DNA from 3 places in the Kurthia populi genome. Region 2 is predicted to be linked to each of the others. Evidence: riboswitches for the same ligand, from Rfam matches in the RefSeq annotation. Region 2 holds a riboswitch; each other region holds the start of a gene.
What was found. A riboswitch is a leader RNA that binds a small molecule or an ion and turns the genes downstream of it on or off. The one in region 2 is predicted to bind S-adenosylmethionine.
Positions count from the first base shown of each region.

Region 1: linked by a shared signal. The riboswitch ahead of ACFSY7_RS01285 (methionine ABC transporter ATP-binding protein) and the one ahead of ACFSY7_RS15085 (cyclase family protein) in region 2 are both predicted to bind S-adenosylmethionine.
Region 3: linked by a shared signal. The riboswitch ahead of ACFSY7_RS17765 (methionine biosynthesis PLP-dependent protein) and the one ahead of ACFSY7_RS15085 (cyclase family protein) in region 2 are both predicted to bind S-adenosylmethionine.

Region 1 covers NZ_JBHUOR010000008.1:40,595-48,419, reverse strand. Annotated here, with positions in the region: gene ACFSY7_RS01315 (acetyl-CoA C-acetyltransferase) at 1-1,031, shown strand, start outside; gene ACFSY7_RS01310 (acyl-CoA dehydrogenase family protein) at 1,091-2,875, shown strand; gene ACFSY7_RS01305 (arsenate reductase family protein) at 3,066-3,422, shown strand; gene gcvH (glycine cleavage system protein GcvH) at 3,566-3,946, shown strand; gene ACFSY7_RS01295 (toprim domain-containing protein) at 4,058-4,402, shown strand; gene ACFSY7_RS01290 (thioredoxin family protein) at 4,416-4,730, shown strand; SAM riboswitch class I at 4,786-4,891, shown strand; gene ACFSY7_RS01285 (methionine ABC transporter ATP-binding protein) at 5,052-6,077, shown strand; gene ACFSY7_RS01280 (methionine ABC transporter permease) at 6,067-6,735, shown strand; gene ACFSY7_RS01275 (MetQ/NlpA family ABC transporter substrate-binding protein) at 6,789-7,625, shown strand; gene ACFSY7_RS01270 (glucose 1-dehydrogenase) at 7,777-7,825, opposite strand, start outside.
Region 2 covers NZ_JBHUOR010000128.1:16,621-24,445, forward strand. Annotated here, with positions in the region: gene phaC (class III poly(R)-hydroxyalkanoic acid synthase subunit PhaC) at 1-590, opposite strand, end outside; gene ACFSY7_RS15065 (polyhydroxyalkanoate biosynthesis repressor PhaR) at 727-1,251, opposite strand; gene phaQ (poly-beta-hydroxybutyrate-responsive repressor) at 1,420-1,818, shown strand; gene ACFSY7_RS15075 (PhaP protein) at 1,881-2,393, shown strand; gene ACFSY7_RS15080 (dicarboxylate/amino acid:cation symporter) at 2,640-3,935, shown strand; gene ACFSY7_RS15085 (cyclase family protein) at 4,645-5,391, opposite strand; SAM riboswitch class I at 5,474-5,574, opposite strand; gene ACFSY7_RS15090 (NAD(P)H-dependent flavin oxidoreductase) at 5,629-6,594, opposite strand; gene ACFSY7_RS15095 (CHY zinc finger protein) at 6,591-6,908, opposite strand; gene ACFSY7_RS15100 (energy-coupling factor transporter transmembrane component T family protein) at 6,921-7,664, opposite strand; gene ACFSY7_RS15105 (energy-coupling factor ABC transporter ATP-binding protein) at 7,612-7,825, opposite strand, start outside.
Region 3 covers NZ_JBHUOR010000138.1:10,038-17,862, forward strand. Annotated here, with positions in the region: gene ACFSY7_RS17740 (SGNH/GDSL hydrolase family protein) at 1-104, shown strand, start outside; gene ACFSY7_RS17745 (YpmS family protein) at 91-684, shown strand; gene msrA (peptide-methionine (S)-S-oxide reductase MsrA) at 691-1,227, shown strand; gene msrB (peptide-methionine (R)-S-oxide reductase MsrB) at 1,217-1,642, shown strand; gene ACFSY7_RS17760 (PLP-dependent transferase) at 1,703-2,884, opposite strand; gene ACFSY7_RS17765 (methionine biosynthesis PLP-dependent protein) at 2,877-3,992, opposite strand; SAM riboswitch class I at 4,069-4,167, opposite strand; gene ACFSY7_RS17770 (SH3 domain-containing protein) at 4,351-5,340, opposite strand; gene ACFSY7_RS17775 (methyl-accepting chemotaxis protein) at 5,460-7,238, opposite strand; gene ACFSY7_RS17780 (YozE family protein) at 7,314-7,559, shown strand; gene deoD (purine-nucleoside phosphorylase) at 7,648-7,825, shown strand, end outside.

The DNA of each region.
Region 1 (7,825 bases), on a different contig from region 2:
TTGATGATTTAATTATCGGCTGTGCGATGCCAGAAGCGGAGCAAGGCATGAATGTAGCGCGTAATATCGGTGCGCTAGCAGGACTTCCAGATACGACGCCAGCACAAACGGTCAATCGTTTCTGCTCATCAGGGCTACAAACGATTGCCAATGCGGCAGAGCGTATTATGCTTGGGCATTCAAAAGCCATCATCGCAGGTGGTACGGAATCAATGACAATGGTGCCGATGATGGGCCATGTCGTACGTCCAAATGTGACATTAGCAGAGGAAGCACCTGAGTACTACACAAGCATGGGGCATACAGCGGAAAATGTCGCGGTGAAATATAGCGTATCTCGCGAGGAGCAAGATGCCTTTGCGGTACGCTCACATGAAAATGCGATTCGTGCGATTAAAGAAGGTCGTTTCGACGAGCAAATCGTGCCAGTGGATGTTGTACAGCGCTATGTTGATGACAACAATAAGCCACAGGAAAAACGCTTTGAATTTAAAATGGATGAAGGGATTCGTCCAGGAACGACAGTGGAGACATTATCGAAGCTACGTCCAGCCTTTAATGTAAAGGGTAGCGTAACAGCGGGGAATGCTTCACAAACGTCTGACGGGGCAGCGGCTGTTCTTGTAATGGACCGTGAATATGCAGAGGAACAAGGCATTGCACCATTAGCGAAATTTTTAGGATTTGCGGTCGGAGGGGTGCCACCGGAAATCATGGGGATTGGGCCAATTGTTGCGGTTCCCAAAGCGCTTGAAATCGCGGGCTTGAAGATCGAGGATATCGACCTTTGGGAAATCAACGAAGCCTTTGCTTCGCAATCAATTCAAGTCGTAAAAGAGCTTGGTATTGATATCGAGAAGGTCAATGTAAATGGCGGTGCAATTGCACTTGGTCATCCACTTGGCGCAACGGGCTCGATTCTTTCATTAAAGCTGATTCATGAATTGAAACGTCAAGGCAAAAAATACGGTGTCGTAACGATGTGTATCGGCGGCGGTATGGGTGCTGCGGGCGTCTTCGAAGTTTTATAAATCGTATTTGTCGCTTATTTTCACAGGGGAGAATTATTTAAATCGGGGAGGAATTTACGATGACAGAACATACAGCAAACATTATTAAAGGTGGTAGCTTTTTAACAGAAGACGTGGACATTAACCGCGTATTTACGCCAGAGGATTTCACAGATGAGCATAAAATGATTGCAAAAACGACAGAAGACTACGTGAAAAACGATGTCTTCCCGTTGATCCCAAATTTAGAAAATCACGAGTTCGAGCATTCAGTAAACCTACTGAAAAAAGCGGGTGATCTTGGCCTATTAGCAGTAGACGTACCAGAAGAGTACGATGGCTTAGGGCTTGATAAAATCACATCTGCTCTTGTAACAGAGAAGATGGCTGTTGTTGGTGGCTTCTCCATTACACACGGCGCACATGTGGGAATTGGGTCTTTACCAATCGTCTTATTCGGTAATGATGAGCAAAAATCACGCTATTTACCGAAGCTTGCAACGGGTGAATTAATCGCGGCATACGCATTAACAGAGCCAGGCTCAGGTAGTGATGCACTCGGTGCGAAAACGACTGCGCGCTTAAATGAAGCAGGTACGCACTATGTATTAAATGGTGAAAAGCAATGGATTACAAACTCAGGCTTTGCGGATGTATTCGTTGTATACGCGAAAATTGATGGTGAAAAATTCACAGCATTTATCGTAGAGCGTGAATTTGCAGGCGTATCAACTGGTGCGGAAGAGAAGAAAATGGGGATCAAATCATCTTCTACACGTACGCTTATTTTAGAGGACGTAGAAGTGCCAGTAGAAAACTTACTTGGTGAAGTAGGTCGCGGCCACATCATCGCGTTCAATATTTTAAATATTGGTCGCTACAAATTAGGCGTAGGTACAATTGGCTCGTCAAAACGCGCATTAGATATTACGATTCAATACGTTAATGAACGTAAGCAATTCAATACACCCATTTCTTCATTCAACTTAACAAAGGAAAAATTAGCGAATATGGCGGCACAAATCTATGCCTCTGAATCATTAATTTATCGTACAGTTGGGTACTTTGAGGACAATATGGGTCAAATGAGTGATGAAGAGAAAAAAGACGGTAAAAAGATTGCAGAAGCGATTGCAGAGTATGCGATTGAGTGCTCAATCAACAAAGTCTTTGGTTCAGAAGTACTTGATTATGTAGCGGATGAAGCGGTACAACTGCACGGTGGTTACGGCTACATGGCAGAATATGAAGTAGAGCGTATTTACCGCGATTCTCGTATCAACCGTATTTTCGAAGGAACAAACGAAATCAACCGTTTAATCGTTCCAGGTACATTTATGAAGAAAGCGATGAAGGGCGAATTACCGCTTCTTGAGCAAGCGCAAGCACTGCAGCAAGAAATCTTAGGTATGGTACCAGAAGAAATCGCAGACGAACCATTAGCACAAGAAAAATATTTAGTGAAAATGGCGAAAAAAGTGGCGTTACTTGCGGCAGGGACAGCAGCGCTTAAATATGGTAACAAGCTAGAAGATGAGCAAGAAATTCTTGTGAATATCGCCAATATCGCGAACCAATTATTCGCGATGGAATCAGCGGTATTACGTACGCAAAAAGCGATTGACCGCGATGGTGCAGACAAAGCGGCTCAAAAGCTATTGTATACAGAAATCTTCAGCCAAGATGCCTTTGAAACAATCTTAGCAGAAGCGCGTGATACGCTAGTGAACTCATCATCAGGTGACAACCAACGTATGATGCTATCAGCACTTCGTAAATTTGGTCGTTATGCACCGAAGAAAACGATTCGCTTAAAACGCCAAGCGGCAGAAGCATTAATTGCAGCTGAAAAATTCATCGTGTAAGTGACTCGGGTATGGAAGTAAGAGGCCTTACCCGAAAGACAACTACACAATACTCCCATATTACTGTAGGCCATGTAAATAATGAGAAGGGTAGATGCAGTGGGTGCGTCTATCCTTTTTCTTTTCGTATTTGCAAAGGCTTTCAAATGTCTATACAATAGAGGAAACGAGAAGGGGGTACGCATACAAAATGGCGATTCAGTTTTACCATTATCCAAAATGTACGACATGTAAAAAGGCGTCAAAATGGTTGAAAGATGAAGGCATCGACTTTACGGCATATGACATTACGACAGACACACCGACGAAGGATGAGTTACGCAAGTTTTATGAACTAAGTGGGCTTCCATTGAAGAAATTTTTCAATACATCTGGCATGAAATATCGTGAGTTAGGATTGAAAGATAAGCTTGCAGATATGTCAGAAGACGAACAATTAGCACTTTTAGCGTCAGATGGTATGTTAATCAAGCGTCCTCTCACTACGGACGGTAAAAAAGTAACTTTAGGCTTTAAAGAGCAGGAATTTGTCGAAGCGTACAAATAGTGTCCATTATGGACGACCAAAAATCGCTTGAAATGCTGTTGTAACAAGATGTATGACCTTTAGAAAGTTCGGAATTACCCTTGTCAACACGCGGAAAACGTGACACAATAAAGATGAAATTACATAAACGGAGGGAATAAACAATGAGCGTTCCAACAAATTTACGTTACACAGAAGATCACGAATGGGTTAAATTAGAAGATGGTAAAGCAGTAATCGGTATTACTGAATTTGCACAATCAGAACTTGGCGATATCGTATTCGTTGAACTACCAGCAGTAGGCGACGAAATCGGTGCTGGCGAATCATTCGGTAGTGTAGAATCTGTAAAAACAGTTTCTGAATTATACTTACCAATCGCTGGTAAAATTCTAGAAGTAAACGAAAACTTAGAAGATTCTCCAGAGCTAGTAAACGAATCGCCATACGAGCAAGCTTGGATGGTCGTTGTTGAACCTGCAAATGAAGCAGACGTTGAAAGTTTATTAACTGCAGAACAATATCAAGAAGCAATCGCTGAATAATATTAGCATCACAAAGAGCTACCTCAACTGGGGTAGTTCTTTTTTGTGTAGAGTGCATGCGCTGTGGTATAACTAAAGTAGAAGACGGGGAAGCTTGTGGAGGTGGCAGAAATGGTGACAGACAAGGTGTTAATCGTTGAAGGAAAGCAAGATAAGCTACGCATTTTGCCCATACTAAATGAAGTGGTCGAAATTATTTGTACGAATGGTACGATAAGTGAGGACCGACTAGAGGAGCTACTTGCACCGTATGAGGACAGTGACTTATATGTGTTTTTTGATGCGGATGAGTCCGGTGAGAAAGCGCGAAAGCTCGTGCAGCATTATTTTCCTCATGCCGAGCATTTATACACGCGACGAACGTATAAGCAAGTCGAGCATACACCGCAAAATTATTTAGCTTTCGTGCTAGCAGCAGCTGATTTTCAAGTGAATCCCGCCTATTTAATACGATAAGGAATGACATGTAATGAAAGAATGGTCTCGCGAAGAATGGGAGCAAGAACGTACAAAACATGACGTCACGGCTTTTTATTTATATACGCCAATGTGCGGCACATGTGCAGTAGCGTCTAAAATGATGGACGTCACAGAGCAGGTATTGCCACAAATCCCAATGGGGAAGGCAAATCTAAATTATATGGAACAAATTGCATACGATTATGAGATTGAAAGTGTGCCATGTCTACTAATTTCAGAGAATGGGCAAGTGCGCGATAAAGTATACGCATTTCAATCCGTACCAAATTTGTATGAAAAAATTTTAAATAAGTCATTGACGTAAAAATATCAGAGTGTTAAAGTAGAAACCAACAATAAAATAAAAACTTATGTCGTTACTCTTATTTAGAGAGGTGGAGGGAAGTGCCCTATGAAGCCCGGCAACCGTCGCAGTATGTGATATGGTGCCAATTCACGCAAAGTCATTACTTTGGGAGATGAGAGAACGGTTTGACACGATACGTTAAACCCTTCTGTTGCTCTAAAAAACAGAAGGGTTTTATTTTTTTTAGCAGTTTAAATTGGACGACGACAAAGCATAGTATAATTGTTGGAATTTGAATAATCAGAGAGTTCAAAAGTTTTAGAACAAGGTGGAATGACAGTGATTCAGTTAGATAATGTTTCAAAACAATACAAAACAGCGAATGGTTCTCTAACGGCTGTCGATAATGTGAGTTTAACAATTCAGGATCGAGAAATCTTCGGCATTATCGGATACAGTGGCGCCGGAAAAAGTACGATGATTCGTTTACTTAACGGCTTAGAAAAGCCGACATCAGGCGACGTGCTTGTCAATGATGTCAATATTTCAAAGGCACGCGGCAATGCACTACGCAATGCGCGTCATCATATCAGCATGGTATTCCAACATTTCAATTTATTATGGTCACGTACGGTAGCGGAGAACATCGCATTTCCACTTGAGATTGCGGGAGTGAAAAAGGATGCGCGTGAAAAGCGTGTGAAAGAATTGATTGCACTTGTTGGGCTAGAGGGACGTGATGATGCGTATCCATCGCAGTTATCAGGCGGTCAAAAGCAGCGTGTCGGCATCGCCCGCGCGCTTGCTAATAATCCAACTGTGCTGCTTTGTGATGAAGCAACCTCTGCACTTGACCCGGAAACAACGGATGCGATTTTAGACTTACTTGTGAGCATCAATGAAAAATTAGGCTTAACAATCGTGCTGATTACGCATGAGATGCACGTTATCCGTAAGATTTGTCATCGTGTGGCGGTCATGGAGAAAGGGAAGGTCGTTGAGCAAGGGAATGTTCTTGAAGTATTCCAAAACCCACAAGCACCGATTACAAAACGTTTCGTGACGCAAGCAACGTCAACGGGTCAAAAAGAATCGGTTGCACAAATGCTAGAGGATTACCGCGAAGGACAGTTAATTAAATTATTCTTTGTAGGCGATCAAACAGAGCAACCTGTCATTACAGAAATTATTCGCAAGTTTGCGGTAGACGTCAATATCGTACACGGTAATATCTCACCGACGAAGAGTGGCCCGTACGGCACGTTAATCGTCCAGTTGACTGGTTCAGATGCTGATGTCGCAGCTGCGATTCAATATTTAGAAAATAAGGGTATCAAATCGGAGGTGATTAGTGATGTTGACTAATTTATTTCCGAACGTCGATTGGGAAAAAATGTGGATAGCTACAGAAGAAACACTTTACATGACCGCTATTTCAACAATCTTAACGTTTATTATTGGTTTAGTATTAGGGATTGTATTATTCCTAACAAGTCCACATCAGTTATGGGCAAACAAGTTAGCAAACTGGCTAACAGGTGCGGTTGTGAACATTTTCCGTTCGATCCCGTTCATCATTTTAATTATTTTATTAATTCCATTTACAAAATTCCTACTAGGCACAATGCTTGGTGCGAATGCAGCGTTACCAGCACTGATTATTGGTGCAGCCCCATTCTATGCGCGTATGGTTTTAATTGGCTTACGTGAAATTGATAAAGGTGTGATTGAAGCAGCGCGCTCAATGGGTGCGAAAACATGGACAATTATTACAAAGGTATTAATTCCAGAGGCGTTACCAGCATTAATTTCAGGTATTACGGTAACGGCGGTAGCACTTGTCGGGTACACAGCAATGGCGGGTGTTATCGGCGCGGGTGGCTTAGGGAATCTAGCCTTCATGGATGGCTTCCAGCGTAGCCGTACGGATGTGACATTAGTGGCGACGGTGCTTATTTTGGTCATCGTCTTCATCATCCAATTTATCGGCGACTTGATTACAGCAAAAATTGATAAACGATAACGCATTTGCGTCATCTATAAATAAATATAAGAGGGAAAAGGGGATTTACGAGTATGAAAACATCTAAAAAATTAGTAGCAAGTTTATTAACAGCATCATTAGCACTTGGTTTAGCAGCATGTGGTTCAGACGATTCAAAAGGCGATGATAAAGAAACGAAATTAGTTGTTGGTGCATCTAACGTACCACACGCTGAAATTTTAGAAGAAGCGAAACCACTTCTTGAAAAAGAAGGCGTTGATTTAGAAATTAAAACATATCAAGACTATGTACTACCGAATAAAAACTTAGCTGACGAAGAAATTGATGCGAACTACTTCCAACATCAACCTTACCTAGATCAGCAATTAAAAGACAATCCTAAATATGATATCGTGAGTGCAGGTGGTATTCACGTTGAACCAATGGCTGTTTACTCTAAGAAATACAAATCATTAGATGAATTACCTGATGGCGCAACAATTATCATCTCGAACTCAGTAGCAGAGCAAGGGCGTATTTTATCATTACTTGAAGCGAATGGCTTAATTACGCTAAAAGAGGGTGTAGATAAAACAGCTGCTGAAATTAAAGATATCGACAAAAATCCGAAAAACGTAAAAATCGAAGCGAAGGTTTCTCCGGAAATGTTAGTACAAACGTATAATAACGACGAAGGTGATGCGATTGTTATCAATGCCAACTATGCACTTGATGCCGATTTAAACCCAACAAAAGATTCAATTGCGATTGAAGATTCTAACTCTGATTACGTAAACGTAATTGCAGTAAATGCAAAAGACAAAGACAATGAATCAATCAAAAAATTAGTTGATGTATTGCATTCTAAAGAAATTCAAGACTTCATTTTAGAAGAATGGGACGGCTCGGTTGTTCCTGTAGATAAATAGAACATAAAAAAGAGACGGGGACATATGTGTAAAAACAATTGCTCCTAGGAACATAAGAAAAACCGGAATCGCGCTGTGTGCGGTTCCGGTTTTTCGTTGTGAATGCTAAAAAAGCAACATGACGTGTTTTGCTCTAGCCTCTTTTTTATGCCTAATAAGCGCTCCAGCCAGCGTCTGCTGCTAGTGCAACACCATTTACT
Region 2 (7,825 bases):
CAGTTCGTATAAAGACCAGCGTCTTCAAAGTCTGTTGGTGACGTCATTAAAACAAGATTTTTAATCGGTAAAATGTCATTATAAAGCGATGTGAAAATCGTCGACATCGTACCACCCATGCAGTACCCATAAATTGTTAGTTCCTTTGCGCCTGAATCTTTTAATACTTTTTTCACTGCGCGTGGGATGTAGTCTACGATATAATCGTCAATTTTCATATGACGATCCTCGTGACCGGCTGTACCCCAATCAAGTAAGTACACATCATGGCCATCGTTTACTAAGTACTCAATTAAGCTATTTCCTGGGTATAAATCTAAAATATATGAGCGATTAATTAATGCGTAGATGAATAAAATCGGCACTTTATTCGTCTTTTTCGCATGTGGTGCATAATGGTATAATTTTGACTTGTTTTTTGTCCAAATAACTTCTTTCGGCGTTTGACCTACTTGCGGGTCTGATTCCGTTGTTACAACCTCTGTAAAACGTTTAATCTTCTCTAAATCCTGTGGCAACACGGCTTCTTCTGGTAATTTCATCGCTTCGATCCATTGTTCGAACGACGCTGTTGGTACTCCATTACTCACAACAAAACCTCCAATATCAAAATAAGTAGTATGTTTCAGTATCCTTTAGCGGAAAAGTAAAGGATATCCAAATGGCTTCATTTATTCTAGGAGTGGCTCTATGTTGATGAAAATGTAACACATTCGTTTAGGAATATTATTTTTTCGTCTGTGGCGTGTTTTTTGCAGCAGGTGTTGCCGCTGTTTTCATTTGTGCATTCGGTGCTGGTGTCAGAGGCTTTTGCGGCACCGCCTTTGGTGTCGTAGCAGCTGCTTTTGCCTCTACTTGCTTCGTTAATAACTCAATGACCGTATCTAATTTTTTATCTAGACGGTTCACCGTTGTTTTTAACTGCTTAATTTCTTTTGCGTGGCTATCATGTGCATCCTCTTGTACGTCTAATTGATCTTCTAAATCAATTAACTTCGACTCTACATTAATAACAAGTGAAGCAATGCTCGCAATTTCGTCGCGTGATGGGACGTTTACTTGTTTTAAATAAGATTCTGTCATGCCATTCACAAGCCCTTGATATTGTAAATATTGCTTTTGTACTTGCCCTAACCCTTCTGCGAATGCGGGTTGTTCAAGTGTTGATTGAATCGAGTCGCGGAATGCGCTCTCTGTACGGTCGTACATCTCTTTCCAGATACCGAACGCATCAAATGTTTGATTCGTCACGTAAATTCCTCCTCTATCAATAAAATCGTTTTACATTTTTCACTTTACCATAATCTTCAATTATTTCAATTAATTTTACTGTTTAGAAAAAGTTTTTTGAAATACTTGACACAAAATGCACATAGGTGTAAATTACACTTATAAGTAATTTGAAGATAGGTGATAGCAATGAATTCGAAAAAACCACAAATGGGCGCACCAAAAAACATTTTAGTGCCCATCATCTTGCTCCATTTGCGTGATATTAACGCTTATGGATATGAGCTAATGGAAAAGCTGACAACATTCGGTGTTGATTCTGTCGACCGAGGAAATTTTTATCGTATTTTACGACAACTTGAAAAAGATGAGCTTGTTACTTCCGAGTGGAATACGGAGGAAAATGGTCCAGCGAAGCGTATTTACGCCATTACTGAAGAAGGTCTGAGCTACTTAGACTTGTGGGCCGGTTCATTTGGCGAATACCAAAAACTCTTAACGAACTTCTTCAAATTGTACAATCCGTTCCTTTTCCCTAGCACGCCAGCTAGTAAAAAGACGGATGAAGCGGATGACATCAACGACTAGCAGCCAAGACTCCCCGCTCATGCTTTAAAAAAACATGACCACTATTAGGGAGGAAATTTAACATGGCAAACGAACTATTAACAAAAAGCGTAGATCTTATTTGGGACAACTGGTTAAACAGTGTAAAGGCAATCAATACGGTGCAAGAAGATGCAGAAAAACGCGCAGTAGAAGCATTCGCTGCACAAAAATCAGCATTCGATCAAGCACTTACTTCTTATAAGAATGTCGAAGAAAAATCAAACCAAGCGATTAAAGATTGGCAAAAACAAGTGACTTCTTCATTTGAAGCATTCACAACACCTGCACAGTCTGCACAATTGTCTACGTGGATCGACACGTTAAAAGAAGCAACAGAGCAAGCGCAAGAATTATCTTGGAAACCGAACCACGCTGTCGTGGATTACATCCGTAATGCGCAAACAGAATGGGAAAAAGCAATCAACACAACGCTTTCTGAGCAAAAATCAGAGCGCCAAAAAGCATTAGCAAACATTGAAGATTTAACAGCGAAACTAAAAGAAAATCACAAGTCTTTACTTGATTCAATTCCTGCCGTTCCAGTTGTAAAATAATGAATGTAAGAGTCTGTTATGGTACAGGCTCTTTTTATTTCCATCTATTATATAACCGCGATAAAGAGTAGATTCTATTCTTTATCGCGGTTTTTTGTCGTTTGAGAAGATATTTCATTGTCAGAAAAGTCAAAAGACCAAAAAGACCAAAAAAACCATTATGACCACAATATTCACAAGCACAGAAATTCGTACTACATTAGGTCTTGTAAGCGTTTTATTAACTACATACAAAGGGGTGTACGTATGAAAAGAGTCAACTTACGTAACTTAACGGTTCAAGTGGTGCTGGCCATTATCCTAGGGATTATCGTAGGGGCGATTTTTCCAAGTTTTGGCGCACAGCTAAAAATTTTAGCAGATATCTTTATTAAATTGATCAAAATGCTTATTGCACCAATTATCTTCCTAACAGTAGTGACGGGTATTGGTAGCATGGGTGATATGAAAAAAGTCGGCAGTATCGGCTTAAAGGCACTTATTTATTTCGAAGTGATGTCCACGATTTCACTTGCTATTGGCTTTATCGTAGTCCATATTATTAAACCAGGTGTTGGTGTTAATACAGATGCACTTAAATCAAGTGGTGCAGATATTAGTGAATATACAAAGGCTGCTGCAAATCAAGATCATGGTATTCAAGCATTCGTTATGAGTGTGTTACCAGAAAACTTCTTTGGAGCAATTGCGAACGGTGAGTTACTACCAGTGCTTGTCTGTGCGGTATTCTTCGGCCTTGCAGCCGCTTCTATCGGTGATCCAGTGAAACAAGTTATTACATTATGCGAGCAAGCCTCTCAAATTTTCTTCAAAATTGTTGGGATGGTAATGAAATTCTCACCACTTGCTGCATTTGGTGCAATGGCCTATACAATCGGCAACTTCGGTATGGGTTCATTATGGAACTTAGGAAAATTAATGCTTGGCGTATACATTACAATGGCATTATTCGTTATCGTCATTTTAGGTCTCGTATTACGATATGCCGCAAACGTCAATATTTTCAAATTCCTGAGCTATATTAAAAATGAATTATTAATTGTTTTAGGGACTTCTTCATCTGAATCTGCCCTACCACTCATTATGAAAAAATTAGAACGCTTCGGCTGTTCAAAACAAGTTGTCGGTCTTGTTGTACCAACAGGTTATTCGTTTAACTTAGATGGTACCGCCATTTATTTATCAATGGCCGCAATGTTTATCGCACAAGTATATGATGTGCATCTATCCATTTGGCAACAACTTTATTTACTACTGATTTTAATGGTGACTTCTAAAGGGGCTGCTGGTGTAACCGGCTCTGGCTTTATTACTCTTGCTGCAACACTTGCCGCATTCCCAATGATTCCAGTCGCAGGGATTGCCCTTTTAATTGGTGTTGACCGCTTCATGTCAGAAGCACGTGCCATTACAAATATTATCGGTAACTCGGTAGCAACCGTTGTTGTTGCGAAATGGGAAAACGAATACGATCCGAAACAGCATGATGTCCTCGTCGCTGAATTAAAAGAAGAAAAGCGCTTGCGTCACGAACATGCTTAAGTTATAAATGGGCTTGCAAACATTGCAGGACCATTTTTTTGTTCGCAAAAAATTGTCAGATGCCCAAGGAGCGGTTTTTGGCTACGACATATTTTTTAATAAGTGTCATTCATATGTGTATGCACCTATAAATGTAATAAGCATTTGATTGAATGACGAAAAAACATATAGAATTACTAAAGCTAAGTAGATAACTACTATTAGTTTGTACAAGTCATTTGTAAAAACAGGCATATTTAGCGCCTCTAGCGGGGGTGTTTTATGTATTTTAAGGCATAAAAGGGACGTTTCCACACATAGCAAGCTGCATAAATGAGCTACACAGTACAGATTGTCGTTTTTTGAATAAATAATGTGAGATGCTCGTTCGTGTAGTATTTCAAGCGCTCTAAAACGGTACTTTTTTATGCAAAATGAACCCTTAGAGACCCCTTTCTAGCGTAAAATGCGCTTTTTCGGGCGTTGAAAATAATAATAATTTTTGACGATGGCGTGGAATAACAGTTTTTGTTGACAGATTACGCGGTATCGTTAGTAAACGTTTTAAATTTTACCGGACCATTGTCCTGAATTGGCACATATTTTTAAGTATGTCGTAGCCAAAACCCGCTTCCTGAAGATTTCGTTCATTTCAAATGAAGCAAATAAAAAAGAGGATGGAAAAATCCATCCTCTTTTTAGTGACAAATGAGTCTTGCACGAATGAGTGCTACGGTAGTATCGCAAATGAGCGTACCGGAAATCCTGTTGCTTTATCAGGTTTTGCGACGATATTGAATATGACCGCGCCTTTAGCGGGTAATTGATCTAAATTCGTCAACAACTCAATCTGATAAGCATCTTGCTGTAACACATAAAGCTCTGCCTTGAGCGCTTTATTTTTATAAAATTCCTCACTTGAATCCGTATCAAAGGTTTCATGACCGACTGCGCGAATGTGGCGCTCTTCAAATAAGAAACGGAGTGCTTCAACAGACCAGCCTGGCGTATGAGCCACATCGTCTGCATCCTTATTATTAAATGTGTCGCTATCATCAATGCGCTTTGACCAGTCGGTACGTAGTGCGACAAATGAGCCGCTATCGATTTCCCCGTACTGTTCCTCAAATGACAGGATTTCTCGTACGGTAATCGTAAAATCAGGATTTTTTGCGACGTCTGTTGAAACGTCGATGACAACGAGCGGTAATACAAGCTCTTTTAACGTAATATCATTTAAATAGCGGCCGCCTTCAACAAAATGAACTGGCGCATCAATATGCGTGCCATATTGTCCTGCAAAGGTAAATTGTTGTGCGAAAAAGCCTGCTGAATAATCGAATAACGTTTTCTTCTCAAGCGGCGAGAAGGCATTAAAGCGGGGGGTATCGGCACTAAAACTATGCGTTAAATCCACCCATGTACGCTCCTTTAAAAGTGATAGTGCCTGTTGAATCGATTGCTGTGTGGTTGTCATACCTCATCTCCCTTTCGATTTAAGTAACAAAAAAACCTCTTCTCGATAAGAAGAGGTTGGTGTCAAATGGGATGCCGTTCTCTTCTCATCTTTTAGCAAATGATGCTACAGGAATTAGCACAGTACAAAATGTCTGTTGCTGCGTCTTCAATGGGCCAGTCCCTCCAACGCTCTTGATAAGAAAGTGATTTAGTTGTTGATACTTATATTAAAGTAATCCGCTAGGAATTGCAAGTATTATTTTGAAATTTCTGAAAAACGCGTTACTACTGCTTTATATTCCGCTTCGATGCGCGCAAATAATTCCGCCACAGTAGGCACATCATCGATCAAGCCAATGACCTGTCCAGCAAAGGCCATACCATTCTCCTCACCATCATGGATTAACCGGCGATTCGCTTGCCCGCTAATATGTTCCTTTAATGCCTCATAGGTCGGTGTCTGTTGCTCAATGGCTAAAATTTCATCCGCAAAAGCATTATGAATAACACGTGCAGGACCACCAATCGAACGTTTAACGACGACAGTATTTTGCTCTGTGCTATCGAGTAAAAGTTGCTTGTAATAGTCCGAAGCATCGACACATTCCTTTGTAGCAATAAAACGCGTACCCATTTCAATACCCTCCGCACCGAGCGCAAGTCCTGCCGCAAGACCACGACCATCCGCTAAACCACCTGAAGCAATAACAGGAATCGAAACCGAATCAACGACGCGTGGTGTAAGGACCGTTGTGCCTAAGTCATCACGTCCTAAATGGCCGCCGCCTTCTTGACCTACGACGATGACGGCATCGGCGCCAAGCTCCTCTGCCTTTTGTGCTTGGCGCACACCCGCCACAAGTACGAGCTTTTTAATACCCGTTCCTTCTAGCATCGCTAAAACCGTAGCGGGATTTCCACCTGTAATGGATACAACCGGCACTTTCTCGTCAATCGCTACTTGTATAAACGCCTCATAACCTGTTCCGTGCATCCCCATCGCAAAATTGACACCAAAAGGCTTATCCGTCAGTGAACGCGTACGCTTAATTTCACGTCGCAGTGCTTCCGGATCAGGTAAACTTAACGCCGTAACCTGACCTAATCCGCCCGCATTTGAAACCGCAGCCGCTAAATCAGCATAGGCCAGATAGGCTAGGCCGCCTTGAATAATCGGTAATTGAATTCCAAAAAGCTCTGTAATCCGTGTGTTCATCGTCATTCCTCCATTTCAAAATACAAGTGGTAATGCCCCTCACAACGAGGGTTCCATGCAGCGTGACAATGTGGACATGTATCATGTGCTAAATAGGTCGCAATCGACAATTCTTCATGACAACGCCCACAAAGAATTGCCTTTTCATCCCACTCCATTTTTGTCCATCGTGTAATCGGGTGATCTGCTTCCTCCTCATGACATTGATAGCATGGATAATATGTATGACAACATTTCATTTTGATAGCGATAATATCCTTTGCTGTATGATAGTGGACGCAGCGTGTTTGCTCATCTACAAGTTGACCACGAAGATTCATAATTGTCACTCCTTATAATAATAATACAATGATTGATACAAATATTGGAAATAAAATGCAGTAACCATCCTTTTTTTGAAAAGCAAGAAGATGAAAATGTGTTCGATTAAACCCCTGTCGAAATCCGCGTGCTTCAATCGCAATGCTTAACCGTTCTGCTCGTGTAATGAGTGCTAAGAGTAGCGGAATCACTTGTTGCACTGGGCTATACAACCGTTGTCTAAACCGTTTTATTGTGATGCCTCTCGCCTGTTGACTTAGACGAATCCGTTCCCATTCTTCGATAATTAATGGGAAAAAGCGTAATGCCAGAACAATCATTAATGCCCATTGGCCAACAGGAATACGCCATTTTTCAAGAGGGCGCAACATTGTTTCAAGTCCAAGTGCAAGCTCAAGTGGTTTGGTAGTCGCTGTTAATAAAACACCACTTAAAATCATCATTAAAAGCTTAAGGACATAATGTAGGCCCATTAAAAATCCTGCTAAATAGGTTATACCTGAAAACATACTATGATAAAGCAACGTCAGCAATAAAATTAGAAGTAATGGGCGTATTGAATGTAGCGCATAGCTAAAAGGGATTTGTGCAAAATGATATAACAAGCCGACTACGAATGCCGAAAAAACAAGTTGTATCCACTCGTGAATTTGGGTGAAACCGATTAATAGAAAGCTTAACCCTATTATTTTAGTCCGTGGATCAAGACGATGTAGAATGGACGTGCGTGCTACATATTGAATAACTTGTTCCATTAGGTATCGCCTCTTTCATAATTTGGATGAGTGCGGGCATTGAACGTGCGCGTGGCAGCGGAGATTGTAAGCGTTGTTCTATTAAGTGAAACATCGCAATAGGTGGTGGAAAATAAACTCCTTTTCGTTTTGGAACCTCAAAGAAAAATTGCTCCGTTTCA
Region 3 (7,825 bases), on a different contig from region 2:
GTTTAATGGAACATCGTATTTTAACGACACTCGAACAGGAAGATTTATATAGTTTATCAAGTGGAAACTTGGACATGGGGGGAAATAGCGATGATAAAAAATAAATGGAAATTGGCTTTCTTTACACTACTAGCACTTATTATTATTGCGCTTGTTGTATTATTTGTCATGGTGACATCTTCAAGTGAAGACCAAGCTATTCCAACGAATTTAAACCAAATTAATGGTAGTGAAGTGACAGTCAAAGCGACAGCAGATGATTTTGAAACCTTAGCGAATCATTTTATTAGTGATGCAACGGCAGATACACAAATGCTGATGAAAATGTTTGTAGACAAAGATATTACATTGACGAGCAAGGTGAGTGTTCTTGGGGCAACCTTACCAGTGACAATGGATTTTGACCCGTCAATTGATGACAAAGGTAATTTAATTTTAAAGCAGACAAGTATTGCTATCGGGCGTCTAGATATTCCTACACAGACGGCATTGAAACTAGTAAAAGACTCAGGGAAACTACCGGATTTTATTACGATTCAACCGAGCGAGAATCAAGCATATATTAATTTGAATGCTATTGAAGTGCCTGTTTCAAAAGGGACGGATGCCTATGTTCGTGCCACAAAATTTGATTTAAATAATGATGAGATTGAGTTAAAAGTAATTATTCCATCGAAGGAGTAGAGAGCGATGACAAAACAAGTTGCAACATTTGCTGGCGGTTGTTTTTGGTGTATGGTGAAGCCATTTGATGAACAACCAGGAATTGAAGCTGTTATTTCAGGGTATACAGGTGGCACAGTTGAAAATCCAACGTATGAACAAGTTTGTTCGGAGACAACAGGGCATTATGAAGCAGTTCAAATAATTTTTGATGATGCTATTTATCCATATGAAAAATTAGTAGAACTTTATTGGAAGCTAATAGACCCAACGGATGCAGGAGGACAGTTTTATGACCGCGGCGGCAGTTATCAAACGTCTATTTTTTACCACGATGATAAACAAAAAGAAATTGCAGAAGCCTCAAGAGATGCATTACAAGCTTCTGGAAAATTTCAGCAGCCAATTGTTGTAAAGATTTTACCTGCAAAGCCTTTTTATGTGGCAGAAGCGTATCATCAACAGTATTATAAAAAAAATCCGATGCATTACGAGCGTTATTCACATGGCTCAGGACGTGTCGCATTTCAACAACAACATTGGGGGAATATTTATGAAAAATAAAGAACAACGTTTAAAAGAGCTGACAGATATGCAATATCATGTAACACAAGAAGAAGGTACAGAGCCACCGTACAGCAATGAATTTGATGAGCATTTTGAGGAAGGTTTGTATGTTGATATTGTATCAGGAGAACCTTTATTTACATCAAAAGAGAAATTCAACTCGGGTTGTGGTTGGCCGGCATTTACAAAACCAATCAATGCATTAACTGAAAATACAGATACACGCTTTGGTATGCTGCGCACGGAAGTACGTAGTAAAGAAGCCGATTCACATTTAGGACATGTGTTTCCGGATGGTCCTGTAGAATCAGGCGGCTTACGTTATTGTATTAATTCAGCAGCACTACGTTTTGTGCCGAAAGCAGAATTAGAACAACAAGGATATGGCGAATATTTGTCTCATTTTGAATAACTATTGTCTCTATAAAAAAACAGGAATCGCTTTGGCGGTTCCTGTTTTTTGTATGAATTTTTATTTTACGGCTGTTGCTTCTACCGCTTTTGCAAATGCTTGTTCAAAGTCTTGGATTAAATCATCCACATTTTCTAAGCCGACAGAGAGGCGTAATAAGCCTTCTGTAATACCACGCTTATCGCGCTCTTCTTTTGGTATTGCTGCATGACTCATTGTGACAGGATAAGAAAGAATGGATTCTACGCCACCTAAACTTACAGCGAAAATAGGGATTTGTACATTTTCAACAAATACTTTTGTAAATTCTTTTGAGGGTAATTCAAAAGAAAGAACTGCACCTGCACTTGTGGCTTGCTTGAAGTGTGTAGTATGCCCTGGATGTGACGTAAGACCAGGGTAGTGAACCGCTGTAACATAGTCACTTTCCTCAAGGAAATGCGCAATTTTCTCAGCAGAGGCGCTTTCTAGCGTTAGGCGAGCATTCAATGTCTTGATGCCTTGAATAAGCGAAAAGGAATCCTGTGCACCTAAAATGGCACCCATTGAATTTTGCATGAAATAAATATCATTGCCGATTTCTTCATCTTTTGTCACAGCAAGACCTGCGATGATATCACTATGTCCACCAAGGAATTTTGTGGCGCTATGAAGAACAACATCTGCACCTAAATCAAGCGGCTTTTGATAAAGTGGGGTCATAAATGTATTATCAACAAATGTTTTTAACTGATATTTTTTAGCAAGGGCGATAACCCCTGATAAATCTGTAATGCCTAATAAAGGATTAGCAGGTGTTTCTGCGTATAATACTTTTGTGTTGTCCTGAATGGCTGCTTCCACTTCAGTTAAGTTAGAGAAGTCTGCAAATGTGTGTGTAATATTGTATTTTGGTAATACTTTCGTGACGAAGCGATATGTTCCACCATATACCTCTGAAGTAATGACAATATGATCGCCTGCATTTAGTGTTAACAGGGCAGAAGCGATTGCGGCGATGCCTGATGAAAACGCGAAGCCGCGTGTACCATGTTCTAATTCAGCAATTGTATTTTCAAGTGCTTGACGAGTAGGGTTGCCTGAACGGCTATAGTCAAATGGCCCAAAGCTATCAAAGTGCTCTTGGTCGAATGTAGAAGATACATAAATCGGTATGTTGACTGCACCTGTCTTAGTCTCGTAATCACCACGTGTAGAAGCGGTAATTAAAGTTGTTTCAAAGTTTTCATTATGATTAGTCATGTGTTGTCACTCCTTCTAATGTTGCGAAAACGCGTTGTAGGTCTGCTGTTAAATCGTCGACATCTTCTAAGCCAACAGAGAAGCGTAAGAGTGAAGCATCTACACCTCGCGCATTACGCTCTTCTTCAGGGATATCTGCGTGTGTTTGTGTTGTTGGGTAGGTGATAAAACTTTCAACGCCGCCAAGGCTCTCAGCGAACGCAATGAGGTCAATTCCTTCTAAAAATGTTGGTACCCACTCAGCTTTTTGTAGGCGGAATGAAATCATGCCACCAAGACCAGCATAAAGGACATCTTTCACTTCTGGCTGTGCAGTTAAAAATTCTACGAGTGCAGTGGCATTTTTCGTATGCTGTTTCATACGTAAATGAAGTGTTTTTAAACCGCGAATTAATAACCAACAGTCAAAGGCACCAAGTGTTGCGCCACTTGCATTATGTTGTAAAAATAGTTGTTCACTTAATTCTTCACCTTTTGCAACAACAAGGCCCGCTAGAACATCATTGTGTCCGCCAATATACTTCGTGGCACTATGTAAAACGATGTCAGCACCAAGCTCGATAGGACGTTGATAGTAGGGTGTTAAAAATGTATTATCGACAATCAACAACAGATTATGTTCATGTGCAAGCACTGCATAATCTTCAATTGAAATTTCTTGCATTAATGGGTTTGTAGGTGTTTCAATAAAAATTGCTTTTGTTTTATCATTGATTAGTGCTGCGACTTCATTGATATCTTTGAATGGATTAAAATGCGCTTTTATATCGTATTGTTGTTCATATTGCTTAGCTAAACGATATGTACCTCCATATAAGTCATCGGGATAGATTATTTCATCTCCCGCTTTAAATAAAGAGAAGACAAGTCCTACAGCAGCCATACCGCTACTACAGGCAAATCCAGCTGTCCCACCTTCTAAATCAGCAATGCCACTTTCTAAAACATCGCGTGTAGGGTTTTTCGTACGTGTATAGTCATAACCTGTTGATTGACCAAGGCCTGGGTGACGATAGGCCGTTGATAAATAAATGGGTGTATTAATTGCACCGGTGCGTTCATCTGAATTATTACCAAGCTGTGCTAATTTTGTTTCGATTGTTGTCATATGTCATCATCCTTTATGAATAAAATAAAAACACCCCGATCTACACAGTAGAAAGGGGCACTTGAAAATACGTCCTTTCTTATCTGTAAGACTATGTCTTCGCGGATGTAGCACCTTCCAATGGGGGTTGCTGAGATGTCAATGGGCCACGTCCCTCAATCTCTCTCGATAAGAAAATCTATTAAGTTAATAAGATATAATCAATTAATGGAATTCTAACACTAATTGACAATTGTGACAATATAAAATCTGAAAAATTACAAAAATCAGAAAAAGAAAACGATTATATGATTATTAGTTTAAAAATTACATAAAAAAAGAACCGCAAAAGCGATTCTTTTAAATAGCGTAGCGCAGATTACTTAACGCTTTTTAATTGGAATACTGTTTTTGTGCCTTTTGTGATTTTCACAACGCCTGTTGTTGGCGCAATATAATACGTTTCATTGCCAACTTTAACTGTAATTGTGTTAGTGAATTTACCAGCTTTTGTTGTCACTGTTTTGTTCACGCCTGTTACTTTATAAGTCATTGAGCCGTTCTTATACGTGTCACCAACTGCGAAAGGATAGTTTAATAATTTCACTGCTTTTTCGCCAGCTTTTTTATAGTAAAGACCTTTATTAGCTACTTCTTTTAAATAAACTGTTGATGTTTTGTTTGTTTTGCTATCGTGCATTGTCCATACCGTATAGCCTGAAGATGTTTTTTTACCTTTGCTAGAAAGGGTTACATTAGAGCCATTATGAGCGTATTTATACGTTTTAGCTGTTTGTAAGTTGTAGCCTTTTTTCGTTGTGTTTGCAGGTGTTGATGGCTTTGTTGTCGTAGCAGGTTTTTTTGCACCAATATAATCTTTATACACATAAGCTGTGCTGTTATTATATTTGATTTTTACCCAACCATCTTTTGTTGTACCATAAGCAGTTACTTTTGTTCCAGGTGTTAATTTACCAAGAATTTTCGATGACACATTGCCTTTTTGGCGAACGTTTGCACCAGGTTGTTGAATATATTTCGTTGATGATTTTGTTGTCGTAGCTGGTGTTTTATCATCTGTAGTTGTTGATACTTTAACGTATTCTTTATAAATATATGCTTTTTTATCATTAAATTTGATTTGAACCCAACCATTTTTGTCAGTTGAATAAACGATTACTTTGTCACCTTTTTTAAGTGCGCCAAGTGAATCGCTTTTTAAATCAGCAGCTTCACGAACAGTGACAGGATTTAAAACTGTACCCGTCATTGTTGTTGCAGTAGTCGTTGCAGCAAAAGATGGTGTTGCAACTGTTAATGTAGAAGCAGTTAGTACTCCTAAAGATAATACGTATTTTGTTAATTTCATGTTAAATCATCTCCTGTTAGGCAATAATACCACTAAAATATGCGAAAGTGTATACTTTCCTATCATTAGTGGAGCAATCTTGTAACAGGACGAGATTCGAAAGAGAAGGTTTCAAAAAACTAAGAAATTTTAAATGCTGCAATTTTTTTTTGAAGTGCATTAGATTGCGTAGATAAATTTTCAACAGCATCATAAATTGCATCTACAGAGCGGGCGCCTTCTTCAGCAGATTGTGCATTCTCCTCAGCTTGCATCGCATTTTCCTCAGCGATTATATTTACCTCAATAAACGCTTGGGTTACATGTTCACTATGATTTTCAAATGTTTCAATTTTTTGAGCCATATCATCAATAATCATAAGTGTTTCATTTGTTTGTGCCACGATAATATCAAGAGAGGACGTCGTTGTATTTGTTAAATTAACACCTTGAATGACTTTCGTAACACCGGTTTCATTTTGTTCAATAATGGTATGGATCTCGCGCTGAATAGCATGAATCATCGTAGCAACTTCATTTGCTGCTTGCTGTGAAGATTCAGCGAGATTTCGCACTTCATCTGCTACTACTGAAAAGCCTTTGCCAGCTTCGCCTGCACGTGCTGCTTCAATTGAAGCATTAAGCGCTAATAAATTCGTTTGATCTGCGATTTCTGTAATTGTTTGAATAATCGATGTGATTTGTGAAGAACGGTCCCCAAGCTTTTGAACGGTGCCAGTTGTGTTCGCGATTGTTTCTTCAATTTCCATCATCATATTTGCCGCATTTTGTACAGAAGCGTAGCCTTCATTGGCGGCTTGAATCATCGCATCTGCAGAAATCTTCATATCATTCGTATCATTCGATAAATGTGTTGCGGCGCTATGGAGCATTTCCATTTTTTGCGCAGCAGCATTCATATTTATAATGGTATTTTCACTACTTTCTGAAATGACGTTTGAAGATTGTGCGATAGATTGAATAATGTCAGCGCTTTGAGCAGCGGATGTTTTTAATTGTGCACCATTTGCTGCGACATCATGTGCCAGTGTATCAATATTTCCAACAAGGTCTGCGATGGACTCAATTAATGAATTAGTGCTCTGACCAATCTGCGCAAATTCATCTCGTGTAGAAATGTGGATACGCTGTGTCAAATCACCACCATTATTTGCCATGTCATCAATTGCTGCTTGAATACGAGCGGTATTTCGCTTAATCGAACGGAATAATAAAAAGCCAGTAATTGATAAGACAATGATTGCGAGTAGCGTTAAGATAAAGAAAATTAATTCTGACAACGTTGTGGAGTTTTCGAGTGTGACTAATTTTTTTGAGCTTTTTTCATTTAATGCATTTTTCATATAATTGATTTGTGTATTAACATTTGTCATCGCTTTTTGTCCAGCACCACGCGATACATATTCCTTAGCAGCTGAAAGGCCTTCTGTTTCACGTATAGCCATTGCGCTGTTTGCAGTGTTCGTATATGTTGTGTAATATGCTAAAATCGTTTCGAGATGTTTTAATTCATTGTTAGAACGGCTAAACTTTTCCTGTAGCTTTTCGACTTGTGTGGTAAACGAGGCGGCTTGCTCATCGTATAATGCACGTTCATTAGTATTGCCAGTAATGATATATGTTTTTTCGAGTGCAGTAATTGCCGCTAATTTGCCAGACAGGCTATTAACCTCGAGCTGTGTTTTTAATGTGTCGCCATTAAATAGTTTTAATTCATCCTTAAGTTTTTCTAAATTATTGTAACTCAATACAAGCATCGCAACGAGTAATAAAGATAAAGCTGCGAATGTCATCACAATTCTCCAGCGAAGAAGAAATAAAGGCCACATTTTTTTAAAAGTAGTATTAAATAGTCCTTTTTTAACCGATGATTTATTTTCTTTTGTGTCTATTATCATAATCGTACCCCCTTGTTAGCTAGGTACAATTATATAGTACAGTCGAATTAGTGTAAAATCTGTATTTTCAAATAAATGAAGAAAGAAGGAGAAATCATGCAACCAAGTTTTTATTTATATGTGTTAACTTTTCGTGGCGCGAGCGATGAATACGGCGTTTTTGCAGAAGCTGCATTTAACGATCATGCTTTTCCAAAACAAGAAATGGACTTTGAAAAAATTTCTTTGTATATTGAAGAATTAGCCGACGATGACTTAAATGCAGCGACATTTGATCACTTATGGGCAATGTATGAAGAGAAATATATAGTGGAATACTGATTATTGTTTGTCAGAGGTCAGACTTTTTAGTACAATCAAAATAGTTATGAAAAGGCTTTCGATAATTAAATGAAATGAGGGAATTTATATGAGTATTCATATTAACGCAAAAGACGGCGAAATCGCTGATATTGTTCTATTACCAGGAGATCCTTTACGCGCTAAATTTATCGCAGAAACATTTTTAGAAAATCCTGTTCAATACAATGACGTTCGAAATATGTTTGGTTACACAGGTACATATAAAGGCCACCGAGTGTCGGTAC